2 regions of the Thermosinus thermophiluss DSM 23256 genome follow, and region 2 is predicted to be linked to the other one. Evidence: a T-box and tRNA genes for the amino acid it is inferred to sense, from the RefSeq annotation. Region 2 holds a T-box; the other holds one or more tRNA genes.
What was found. The T-box of region 2 lies ahead of ileS (isoleucine--tRNA ligase). A T-box ahead of a tRNA ligase gene usually reads a tRNA of that ligase, here a tRNA-Ile.

Region 1 (6,474 bases), on a different contig from region 2:
GTTTTAGCAGCTATTGTCTGGGTTAAACCATTTTTCGGCGCATCGTTAGGCGGCTCAGAAATGTCAAAGTTAACCCGTTTTTTGACCACCGCGTAAGGACGATGACCATTATCAAGTTTGATATCCCAAGCTCTTTCAACATACCCGGCATCGCTTAGCCGCTGAATGTCCGCCAATCTACCAACAATAAACCATTCGTCATCTTCGAACACAACGTAAGCAACCGCGAATTCTTCCGCTTTTTGCATTTAATCACTTCCCTTAACTGATTGTCACATATGTAGATTCTGTACCGGCCGCACAGTTTCCTTTCAGGAACATGCCTGCCTTGCAGGCGTATGACAACTGCATCGTTACCGCGTAAAATGCAAAAAGGCAACGATTGTTGCCTTTTTTTATCAGACTATGAGTAGTCAATAAGCCGAGTTCTGTTCCGCTCACGCGGTGATGGTCATCTATCTAGGCCGCCAGTTGCCTGACGGCTCAAGCGACACAACCCGGAAGGTCAGCGGGCCGCCTCATTCCTTCCCTATTCGGTCTTGCTCCGGGTGGGGTTTACCTAGCCAGCCAGTCGCCTGGCTGCTGGTGCGCTCTTACCGCACCGTTCCATCCTTACCGAACGCGAAAGCGTCCGGCGGTCTACATTTCTGTGGCACTTTCCCTGAGGTCGCCCTCGCTGGACGTTATCCAGCACCCTGCCCTGTGGAGCTCGGACTTTCCTCGAATGCCCTCCGGCATTCGCGACCATCTTTCGTACTCATAGCCATATGTCGTTATCAGGAATTATACAATACCATAACTTTGCGGTTTCGTCAACATCCAAATTGTGGAAAACATATTACTTAAACATATTACTTTAAGAAAAGTATCCGGCCGCAGTTGTCGCAAAACTGGATTTCGCCCGGACGGGTGCGTGTTTGACAAGTTGGAATACTCCGGCGGCAGCCGCTACACACACCCTGGCTAACCTTAGCAACCGGCATTGCCAATTTCGCATTAAGTGCTTGATAAGTTGCCAATAAACCGGGGTCAATACGGCAGCGCAGACTCTTCTGCTGTTCGCGAAGTACCCTTTCTTCGCCTTCAAGCGCGGCTATTGCCTCAGCAATTTTCCGTTGTCCTATACCATGACGCTGTTTTTTATCCTGCAAGGCCGTTTCCTGGTTAGCTATTCTGTCTGCCAGTTGCTCACAACTCTCCAAAAACCGGAAAACTTCCTCTTCCCGATCGTGGATTTCCCGCTGCAAACTTTCATGTTTAATTCTCAGCTGCTCCAATTCGCGAACACTCCCGCTGCTATTCTTGTATAGCCGTTCTTCAAGCAAGCGCAGCTGACGGGTTAACTTTGTCAGGTCGCTTTCCAGGGCGGCACAAACGCGGCGTTGGCACTCCAGCTTCTCTTTATCGGCAATTATATTTTGCGAAAGCAGTTGAATTTCATGCCATAGCTGGCGTACCTCGTCGGCTTTGATACTCTCCCTTCTACGGACAATGGCACGAATCTGCTCTTCCACCGCTTGGAGCTGCCAAAGAAGCTCTAATTGTTCTCTCACTGTTATCCCTCCTTATAGAATTGCTTAAACGAGCTATAAAAAAAACAGGGAGCAAAAAAGCACCCTGTTTACAACACAGTAAAAACATCCGTATTAATAGTGTCAGTATAAATGGCCACATGCCAATTATTGGCAGCGGCACATTCTTCAAGGTAGCTTGCTACGGCGGCGACAACGGGCTGCTCGGTGGCAAAATGCCCGGCGTCAATGATCGCCAGTCCTGCTGCAACAGCATCCTGAGCTTCATGGTATTTAACGTCACCGGTAATAAGAACGTCAGCGCCCGCGGCAATGGCCGCACTCGTTACACTAATGCCGCTTCCGCCGCACACGGCAACTTTGCGGACTTTAGCCGCCAGGTCACCGGCGATTTTCAGCTGCTCCAGTCCCAATGCGGCTTTAACCACTATAGCAAAGTCCGCTAGCGACAAGGATTGGGCCAATGTACCCACACGGCCAAGACCGTAGGCAGCGCCACTATTCAAAAGCGGATAAAGATCATAGGCTACCTCTTCATAAGGATGAGCCTTGATCATAGCGGCGACAACCCGTCGGACAATTGCTTCTGGCGCAATAGTCTCCAAACGGTATTCAGGCACATATTCCATTTTACCCTGCTCGCCAATAAACGGTCTGGTCCCGGCTAAAGGCAAAAAAGTTCCTGTTCCCGCCGTCTGAAAAGAACAATGGCTGTAATTGCCGATATGGCCGGCCCCGGCCGCAGCCATGGCATTGCGAACGGATTCCACATGCCCTTCCGGAACAAACGTAACGATTTTGACAAGCTTTTCCGTATATTGCGTCTGGAGCGGCGCAATATCATTAAGATTGAGCCGCTTGGCCAAAACGTCATTGACCCCGCCCGCCGCGGCATCCAGATTGGTATGAGCAGCATAGACGGCAACATCATGTTTAATAAGCGTTTGTAACACTCTCCCGGTTGGCGAGTCAGTACGGACATGCTTTATACCCTTGAATATTACCGGATGATGCGACACAATCAAATCAATGCCATTGGCAGCTGCATATTGGGCCGCAGCCAGCGTGACGTCCAGGGTAACGAAAATCTTGGTAATGTCCTGCATGGCACTGCCTAAGAGCAGCCCGACATTATCCCAATCGGCAGCTAAATGCCGGGGAGCCAAATTTTCTAAGGCATCTATGATGACGTGACACTTGACAGGCATTTTCGCTTGGCCTCCAGTTGCGCGAGTTTCCGGGTAAGTTCCCGGTATTTTACGGATTTCTTGGCTTGCAGACTTTCCGCCATCGCCGTAAGCGTAGCCGTAATTTGTTCGCTAAGGTGATCAACGTGTTGTTTTAGCAAGCGGTGGCGGCCTTCCCACAGCAGCGGTCCTATATCGTACAATATATCTTCATAATCGGGCGATGAGCCTTGGACAGCGGCGATTATTTCATAGAGCCGCCCTTCCTCTTCCACCAGGTCTTCAGCACGCAAACACCAACCGTTTGCCTTGAGCCAGCGCCGTACTGCCGCCGCACCAACCATCGGCTGCAACAGCAAAAGTTTTAGCGTTTGCGTTACCTCTGGCCGCTGTGACAAAATATCAATAATTGTCGCTCCGCCCATGCCGGCAATTACAACCGTTTCAACCTCATAAGGGCGAAGGACTTCCAGGCCATTGCCAAACCGCACCGTTATAAAGTTCTCCAGACCTAGTCGCGCAACAGCCGCCTTGGCTGTTTTAAAAGGTCCTTCATGTACTTCCCCCGCTACGGCGTAAGAAATCACGCCCTCCCGAACAAGGCAGACAGGCAGCATCGCATGGTCTGTGCCAATATCGGCGAGTCTGGTTCCCGTCGGGACCAATTTGGCGATGCCCGCCAACCGTGCACCCAGTCTCAAACTAAATCCTCCTCATTTATTATTTCGTCGGCTGGTTAAATTATCCTTTCCGTAAGCAACAAAGATATAGTTATGCATAGTGTTAAAAAAATTCTTTACCATATACAAAATACAAAAATAAAAAGCAAAGCGTAGGCTTTGCCTTTTATTATAAAATAAAATATATTTTCTCCGCAGTCCTCGAAGAACCCCGGTAAATACAACTATGGTGACCCGTAGGGGATTCGAACCCCTGTTACCGCCGTGAAAGGGCGGTGTCTTAACCACTTGACCAACGGGCCAAATAAGATTATTGGTGGGCCCACCTGGGATCGAACCAGGGACCAGCCGGTTATGAGCCGGCTGCTCTACCGCTGAGCTATAGGCCCAAAGATATTGAAAACAGGTCTTTCCATGAAAGCCTGTTTTTTAACAAGCAAATGGCTCCTCGAGCAGGACTCGAACCTGCAACCACTCGGTTAACAGCCGAGTGCTCTACCATTGAGCTATCGAGGAATAACCGCCAAATCATATTATAAAGTAAGCCCGGTGTTACGTCAAGACTTTTTTAATCTTGCCCGTCTTTGCCGCCGCTACTATTCCAGGAAGTCTTTGAGTTTCTTGCTGCGGCTGGGATGGCGCAACTTGCGCAGCGCTTTGGCTTCGATTTGACGAATACGTTCCCGTGTTACACCAAAGTATTGGCCCACTTCTTCTAAGGTACGGGCACGGCCATCGTCCAAACCGAAACGGAGCCGCAACACTTTTTCTTCGCGGGGTGTGAGGGTCTCAAGCACCTCTTCCAATTGTTCCTTTAGCAGCATAAACGACGCCGCTTCGGCGGGAGCAGGTGCGTCCTGGTCCTCGATAAAATCTCCCAGATGCGAATCTTCTTCTTCGCCGATGGGAGTCTCCAGAGATACGGGCTCCTGCGCGATTTTCATGATCTCGCGCACTCGCTCCACACTGATATCCATCTCACGGGCAATCTCTTCAGGCGTCGGCTCCCGTCCCTTTTCCTGAAGAAGCTGGCGAGAAACGCGAATTAATTTATTAATTGTCTCAACCATGTGGACAGGGATACGAATGGTACGCGCCTGGTCAGCAATGGCGCGCGTAATCGCCTGGCGTATCCACCAAGTCGCATAAGTACTAAACTTATACCCCTTATTATAATCAAACTTTTCTACGGCTTTGATTAATCCCAGATTACCCTCCTGGATCAAATCCAGGAACAGCATCCCACGGCCGACATAGCGTTTAGCAATGCTAACAACCAGGCGGAGGTTGGCTTCGGCAAGACGGCGTTTAGCTTCCTCATCGCCCTGTTCCATACGTTTGGCTAATTGTATCTCTTCTTCAGCCGTTAGAAGCGGAACCCGGCCAATCTCCTTAAGGTACATGCGCACCGGGTCGTCGATGCTGATGCCTTCCGGAATACTAAGATCAATATCCACTTCTTCGGGCGCTGCTTCGATTGCGGTAATGTCTGGGTCTTCCAGGGTTTCGACGTCGGGAATTTCATCAACAATTTCAATGCCCTTACTATTAAAAACCTCATACATATCGTCTATTTCATCGGGAGTTAAATCCTCACCCTGGAGAGTATCCATTATCTCCGAATATGTCAGCATGCCGCCTCGTTTTTTGCCCTTATGCAGAAGTTCGTTTACATGCTCGTTAGTGTTCTTTTTGTCTGTCATTTTACTCCCCCCTCCCGTCGGCTGTTTGGGTCTAGGTGTAATGAGTAGCAGTTAACACTGCTGTAGTTTTCTAATCTCATCATTGATTCGCTTACTTTCAGCCAATTCCTCCTGAAAGCGACTATCCCCCATGCGTTCTAATTCATCGGCTTTTAACCGGTGTTGCTCATACAAGGCTTTAAGGCGCGCAAGCCGGATTGTCTTTAAGCAGTCGTCGACCACTTTTGTGACATCGGCACATTTCCCATCTATTAACATAATATGCGACAACTCGGTATTTGCTGTTTCGCTGAGTCCCATTGCTAAAACAGCAGGCTCCAAATTTTCACCAGTATTATAGGCCATGAAAATACGGTGCACAATCTCCTGTCGTGCGCCATCGGAAAAATCATCGACAGCGAGCTGTACCTGAACATAAGGAATTAGCGCCCCATCGTCGCACATAAGACGGATTAACTGTCGCTCCGCGGCAACAGTGGCCGCTTCCGGCCCTTTGGCAAACTTGACAAAATTAAGATGGCTATTTATATTGTTTCCCTTATTTACAATTTTATCCTTTTTATACTGGTGAATATACTTACCATATTCAGTCCTTATGGCACTTTCATCAATATTTAACTTCTGCGCCAAACGCGCGATATGATCATTCACTTCAACAGCGTTCCCAACCGAAGCCAAGACAGGTAGAACCTTCGATACAACCGCAACCTTACCTTCAAGGGTTGAATAGTCGCTACTCTCCAGGGCCTGTTGAATCTGATAATCAACAAACGGCAATGCTTGAGATAAAGCCCGGGTAAAAGCTTCCGGCCCGTGCCGCCGCAGAAATTCATCTGGATCCTTGCCATCTGGAATGGAAACAACTTTGACGTTAAACCCCCGTTCACGGACTGTTGACAAAGCGCGAACAGTAGCATTTTGCCCAGCAGCGTCGCTGTCATAGGCAAACAGCACTTGCGAAACGGAGCACTGCTTCAGTAGTCCGGCCTGTTCGGGTGTAAAGGCTGTACCCAACGAGGCTACCACATTCGTAAAACCGAAACCGTGAGCCGTAATGACATCCATGTACCCTTCCACTACAATGGCTAGGCCAGATTCTTTGATTGAACGAAAAGCCGCATCAAGCCCGTAGAGCAAGTGACGTTTATTGAAGAGTAAGGTATCCGGCGAATTTAGATATTTGGGACTACTATCATCTAGTACCCGTCCGCCAAACCCTACTACCCGCCCGCGAGCATCTCGGATGGGAAACATAACACGGTTGCGGAAGCGGTCATAAATACCGTCGCCCCTAGGACGCGCCGAAACCAAACCGGCCTTTAGCAACAATTCTTCCGTAAGCCCGCGCCGGGTAAGAGCCTGAGCTAATTTG
Region 2 (6,474 bases):
GCAGCTGTATCTTGCAAGCAGTAGAGCTGTGCTCCCCGTTCGCCATAGCGTTCGCTTGAACGGGCAGGATCGGCCAAGACAACAACTACTACCGGTGCTTCGGCCACATACTGCTGTTCAAAACAGGCTTGCGCTAATTGTTGCTTTACCTTGCTATTTTTTACAGCAAAAAAATACCATGGTTGGAGATTGCCGGCACTGGGTGCCCAGCAAGCCGCTTCAAAAACCCGGGTAAGGGTAGGTTCCGGAATGGGGTCGGGTTTAAAACTGCGTACACTATGGCTATCGCGCATACAGTCAAAAACATCTTTGGTCACAATGGTTACCTCCTCGCTAATCTTTTGCTGTATACGACATTTTAATTAAAATTTACCATTTTTCATTTCGACTATACGGACGACTTCCGCGACAAAACTGCCAATTCCAGGAATATTGAGCAAAATCAACCGCCGTAACAGTTCAAGCATCATAGCAAAAATAATTGTTGCACCGATAGCAATTCCCAAGCCACGGGCAATGCCGGCCACAAAATTGAGGAAAATCAGTCTTGTCGGTTTCTGGAGTAATTCAATGTAATCAGCGATCCTGAGCGCTTCAAGGTGGCGTACCAGTTTCTCCAGTTGCACTTGCATGAATTCCGCATCATTTGTTTTTCTTTGCATCGACCGTCGTCCTCCACAAAAACTAGTATCCCCCCGACGACAAAAAAAAACCGGGCCAAGCCCGGTATAGACTGCTTTATTTTGCGAGCTGCCGCATAACATCGGCGCAACGCTGACATAAGGTCGCGTGTTCGGCATCTTGCCCCACGGTTTCACTGTAAATCCAGCAACGTTCGCATTTGTCACCCTGCGCGGGAGTAACCACGATAGCAAGTTCCATATCAGCCGAGCGGAATGCTTCAGGTGGCGCGTTTTCCACGCCCGCAATCAGATTTACGCGAGAAACAATCAAGACAGCTGCCAAATCGGCGACTTCTTTAAGGCTTGCCAACTCTTTACCGCCAGCGTAAATATCTACCGCCGCATCAAGGGAATGGCCGATAACCTTGCTCCGGCGAGCATTCTCCAATGCCTTGGTAATTTCGCCTCTGATCTCAAGAATTCTATCCCATTTGGCCTCAAGCCCGACGTCAAGATAGTCCGGCCGAGCAGCGGGCCATTCTGCCAAGTGAACGCTTTCCGCCATTCCTGCCCGTTTAGGCATGTATTGCCATACTTCCTCCGCGGTAAACGTTAGGATAGGCGCTAACATCACAACCAGCGTCTGCAAAATTTCGTACATCGCCGTTTGGGCAGCTCGCCGCTCAACCGCATGGGGAACGGCTGTGTACAGGCGGTCTTTGAGAATGTCAAGATAAATGGCGCTTAAATCGACCGCACAAAAATTATGAACGGTGTGATACAACAGGTGAAATTCATATTCATCATAAGCTTTGGTAACTCGTTCCCGTACTCTCTCCAACCGCAGCAATGCCCAGCGATCAAGTTCTGTCAGCTGATCATACCCTACCCGGTCCCTATCGGGGTCAAAATCTGCTAAGTTGCCGATAAGATAACGGAAAGTATTGCGGATTTTACGGTAGACCTCCGCCATCTGTTTTAAAATATCATTGGAAATTCGGATGTCGGCCTTATAATCGGCAGAAGCAACCCAAAGACGCAGAATATCGGCACCGTACTGTTTGATGACCTCCTGGGGATAAATGACGTTACCGATAGACTTGGACATTTTTCGGCCTTCGCCATCAACGACAAAGCCATGCGTCAGAACCGTCTTGTAAGGAGCGCGGCCCCGACTGGCCACGGCTGTGAGCAGTGAGGACTGGAACCAGCCGCGGTGTTGGTCGCTGCCTTCCAGATACATATCAGCCGGCCACTGGAGTTCTGGCCGCTCCTCTAAGACTGCGGCATGACTGGAACCACTGTCAAACCAAACATCCATAATATCCGTTTCCTTGCGGAAAGTACCATGCCCACAGTGTGGACAGACAAAGCCTTGCGGCAGAATTTCTGCCGCCGATTTAGCCCACCATGCGTCAGAGCCCTCCCTGCGGAACAATTCGGCAACAGCGCTGATAGTAGTGTCATTAACAATATGTTCATTGCACTGGTTGCAGTAAAAGATCGGGATAGGAACACCCCATACGCGCTGTCGGGAGATGCACCAGTCCTGACGGTCAGCGACCATATTATGGATGCGTTCTTCACCCCAAGACGGGACCCACTCTACTCCTTTTATTGCTTCAAGCGCCATTTGTCGGAAACCCTCAACCGAAGCAAACCACTGCTCGGTCGCCCGATAAATAATTGGATTTTTGCAGCGCCAGCAATGGGCATACTGGTGGCGGATTGTTCCTTTTCCCAAGAGCATATTACGCTCTGCGAGTTCTTTTATGATAGGTACGTTGGCATCATGAACCAGCATTCCCGCAAACTTGCCGCCTTCGGCCGTAAAGCGGCCGCTATGGTCAACAGGGTTAATAACCGGTAAATTGTATTTCATGCCAATCTCAAAGTCTTCCTGACCATGACCAGGAGCAGTGTGAACACAGCCCGTACCTTGTTCAAGCGTGACGTGATCACCGAGCACAACAACCGATTCGCGGTCAAAAAACGGATGGCCAAATACCATGCCTTCCAGTGCTTCACCTTTTACGGTCGCCAATACCGTATAGTCACTAAGACCGTTAGCCTTCATCACCGCGTCGATGAGCTCTGACGCAAGAAGGTAAATCTCATTATTTACTTGTACCCATGCATATTCGAATTCAGGGTTTACGGCAATAGCCACGTTTGCCGGAATTGTCCAGGGCGTGGTCGTCCAAATGACGGCATAGACGCCTTCAGGCTTAATTCCGACCGGCAAGCATCCTTTATCGTCGACGAGCGGAAATTTGACGTAAATGGCATGGGATTTTTTCTCAGCATATTCAATTTCTGCTTCGGCCAGTGCCGTCTCACAGGACGTACACCAATATACCGATTTTAATCCTTTATAGATATACCCTTTTTTAGCCATTTCGCCAAAAACTTCAATCTGTTTGGCCTCATATTCGGGAGTAAGCGTAATATAAGGATTATCCCAGTCGCCACTGACACCAAGGCGTTTAAAATCTTCCCGTTGCATATCCAGACATTTGAGAGCATATTCTTTGCATTGCCGGCGCAAGTCCAACGGGTTAAGTTCATGACGGTTAAGACCTAATATTTTAATCGCCGCGTGCTCAATAGGCAACCCATGCGTGTCCCATCCCGGAACATAGGGAGCATCATAGCCCCGCAGCGACTTATACTTAACAATTATGTCTTTGAGAATCTTGTTGAGAGCCGTGCCGATATGGATGTTCCCGTTCGCATAAGGTGGCCCGTCATGGAGCACAAACTTAGGTTTCCCTTTAGCTTTACTGATTTTTTTTTCATAAATCCTGTTTTTTGTCCAGTATTCCAAAAACTGTGGTTCCCGTTCTGGCAAATTCGCGCGCATGGGAAAGTCCGTTTGCGGCAAATTCAGTGTTTTACTGTAGTCCAACAATAACACCTCCGAAAAAGTTAAACCTCCCATCCCGCAAGGGACGAGAGGTTGAATTCCCGTGGTACCACCCTAATTACTGCCCGGTTGGGCAGCCGCTCACTGACGAAATAACGCTCGTCACACGGCGGAGCCTACAGAATGGTTCGGTCCGCAGCTCAGGAGTGATTTTCACCAAAAGAGCGTTCACCGGGCTCACACCATCCCCGGCTCGCTGGGAACGGTCTTAAAGTTACTCTCTCCGTCATTGCCGTAACGGTATTGTTGATAGCAATATTATACAAACAACTCGCCAAAGAGTCAAATTATGCAAATTTGGCCGCCTACAGCTTGTCTAGTATCGTCGTAAACTGCTCTGGGTCAATGCCCATAATCTTGATGACCTTACTGCGGCTCTTCTGTCCGCTAACTAAAGCAATCCTGGTCTTGGCAACGTCAAACAATGAGGCGAAAAAAGCAATACAGGCTTGATTGGCTTCCCCTTCCACCGGCGGCGAAGCAACGCAAACTTTCAAACTATCGCCGGCAAGGCCTATCACGGCATTACGGCCGGCGCGCGGCTGTACCCTTATTTTGAACGATATGCCGTCCGGCGCAACTTTAAAGTCTAAACCGCGCCAGTCCAATCCTATCCTTCATCCTCTTCGCTCGATTTTAATAGTTCTAATTGCGCCTGCAGCAAACTAGTCATCCGCGTCCGGTAAACGTGAATCTGTTTTTTCAGTTCCTCGTACTCACTGTTTAACCGCCGCACTTTGGCCATCGCCTCTTCTACCAGTTTTTGCGCCCTAATCTCGGCTTCCTTTTTCATCAGCTCTGTTTCCTTCTTGGCATTGAGCTTGACTTCTTCCGCCGTCTCCTGGGCAATTACCAGAGTATTGTGCAGGGTGTTTTCCATGTGCTGATAATGCTCTAGTTTGCTGTTAACCCGTTCCAGCGTCTCCTTGAGCTCAATATTCTCGCGGTACAGTTTTTCGTAATCTTTTATGACACGGTCAAGAAACTCGTCAACTTCTTCTTCGTTGTAGCCGCGAAAACACCGTTTGAACTCCTTGTTATGTATGTCCAAGGGAGTTAGCATGTTGACACCTCCACACAATTACACAAAGCGTTTTAGAAAGATACTAGTGCGGCCTTTCTTGGTTTGTCCCAAAACCTCGCAAATCTCTACCCGGCCCCGTCCGCGCATAGAAATTATGTCACCTGGTTTTACGGTTTGAGCGGCATTCTTGGCCTCCTGCCAATTCACTTTTATCTTATCAGCCGCTATCTCTGCAGCCATCTTGGTTCGCGACAGACCAAACCCTGCCGCGGCGACAACATCTAAACGCAAGGAAGGCACGGTTGCCCGAATCTCTTTGACTTGCACGATACGCGGTGTAATATCGCTCAGCGGTATAATCTTGACTGTTACGGGCGCGGCACCGACCTTCAATAAGTTGTTTTCAATAAAGCCGGCCATTGCCGTATCAACAACCACCCGGGCACCGCTGCCGGTCATAATTATATCGCCGACTACGTCCCGGTCGATTCCCAGGCCCATCAGGGCACCGAGCATGTCACGATGCGAAAGCTCATAATATCGGGCATCCCAGGCAATCCCCACCGCGGTAATGCCAAAATCGATAGAACCTAAAAAATCTTCATGAACAAAAACGGCTTTTAACCGTTCGGCTCCCTCATAGCCACCGCTGCTCTCGAGCCGGAGCGACGTAAAATGGGCAACTATTGTTTCAGCAACGCTAAATCCATAAGGATCCAGAAAATGACTGGCCCGGTATTTACGAGTACGCAGCACCGTTTCGGCATAGTCAAGCAAACGGGCGGCAAGTTCACCATCGCCGCTCGCCCGGTAATACCGGAGAATTTTTTCCCGTTCACTTGCCATGAAGCTGCCCCATTTCGCGGGAACGCTCGGTTGCCGCGACAACGGCATCAATAACCGTGCCCCGCACGCCTTTTTGTTCCAGCACATGAAGTCCAGCAATCGTCGTCCCTGCGGGCGAAGTCACCGCATCACGCAGTTTTGCAGGATGTTCGCCTGTTTCGACCACCATTTTAGCTGCCCCAAGTATTGTTTGGGCCGCCAAAAGCAACGCTGTCTGCCGGGAAAGACCAACGCGCACACCGGCATCAGCCAATGCCTCAATAAATAAAAATGTATAAGCGGGACCGCTCCCGGACAGGCCTGTCACCGCATCCATCGCCTTTTCATCTACGGCTACGGCTTTGCCCACTGCGTCAAAAATGAGCGTTGCCAGTTCCCCGTGTTCCGGTCTGGCGTTTTGCCCGAGAGCAAACGCCGATACACCTGCGCCCACCGCCACCGGGGTATTTGGCATAACGCGAATGATTGGCGCCTTGCCTAGTTTTGCCTCAATCCGGTCAATGGTAATCCCTGCCGCTACTGAAATTACGACTTTGGCCGGCGTCATAACAGGGGCGATCGTTACTAATACATCGTCAATCACTTGCGGTTTGACGGTCAAAAAAACGATATCGGCTTGTCCCGCCGCGTCACACCCGTTAACCGTAGTAAGAACATTATAGGTGTGCCTTAAATAATCGAGGCGGGATTGCGCCACATCGCACACCATTATTTGTTGCGGCTCTACCAGCTTGGCTGTCAATAAGCCTTTCAACAGCGCTTCAGCCATGGCACCGCCGCCGATAAAAGCCAGCTGTTTCTGGTGTAACATAGAACCTCCTTCTAATATTTACGGTTACTTGTTCCAGGGGAGAAAAGCTTTATCGGCCCCTTCCTCGCGCGGAGTATAGCTGACGTCTACATTATTGGGGGCGCACAGGAAAATGTTGTGACCAATTTTTTGAATCACGCCGCCTAGGGCGTAAGTAGTACCACTGATGAAATCAATCATGCGCTTAGCCACTTCTTTGTCCGTATTTTCAAAGTTGACCACTACCGGCTTACGGTTTTTGAGG

Region 1: it encodes a tRNA-Ile, which carries the amino acid that the T-box ahead of ileS (isoleucine--tRNA ligase) is inferred to sense. The anticodon was not compared.

Annotation. Positions count from the first base shown of each region.
Region 1 covers NZ_FNBU01000005.1:56,229-62,702, reverse strand. The annotation lists gene BLQ99_RS04525 (hypothetical protein) at 1-248, opposite strand, end outside; RNA gene rnpB (RNase P RNA component class A) at 403-760, opposite strand; gene BLQ99_RS04515 (zinc ribbon domain-containing protein) at 852-1,553, opposite strand; gene BLQ99_RS04510 (Nif3-like dinuclear metal center hexameric protein) at 1,622-2,740, opposite strand; gene BLQ99_RS04505 (tRNA (adenine(22)-N(1))-methyltransferase) at 2,713-3,420, opposite strand; tRNA gene BLQ99_RS04500 (tRNA-Glu) at 3,627-3,701, opposite strand; tRNA gene BLQ99_RS04495 (tRNA-Ile) at 3,714-3,788, opposite strand; tRNA gene BLQ99_RS04490 (tRNA-Asn) at 3,841-3,915, opposite strand; gene rpoD (RNA polymerase sigma factor RpoD) at 3,996-5,102, opposite strand; gene dnaG (DNA primase) at 5,154-6,474, opposite strand, start outside.
Region 2 covers NZ_FNBU01000002.1:25,821-32,294, forward strand. The annotation lists gene BLQ99_RS01390 (nitroreductase family protein) at 1-317, opposite strand, end outside; gene BLQ99_RS01395 (DUF5665 domain-containing protein) at 363-662, opposite strand; gene ileS (isoleucine--tRNA ligase) at 739-3,531, opposite strand; T-box leader at 3,568-3,788, opposite strand; gene BLQ99_RS01405 (DUF167 domain-containing protein) at 3,855-4,157, opposite strand; gene BLQ99_RS01410 (DivIVA domain-containing protein) at 4,160-4,612, opposite strand; gene BLQ99_RS01415 (YlmH family RNA-binding protein) at 4,631-5,419, opposite strand; gene proC (pyrroline-5-carboxylate reductase) at 5,409-6,230, opposite strand; gene BLQ99_RS01425 (cell division protein SepF) at 6,255-6,474, opposite strand, start outside.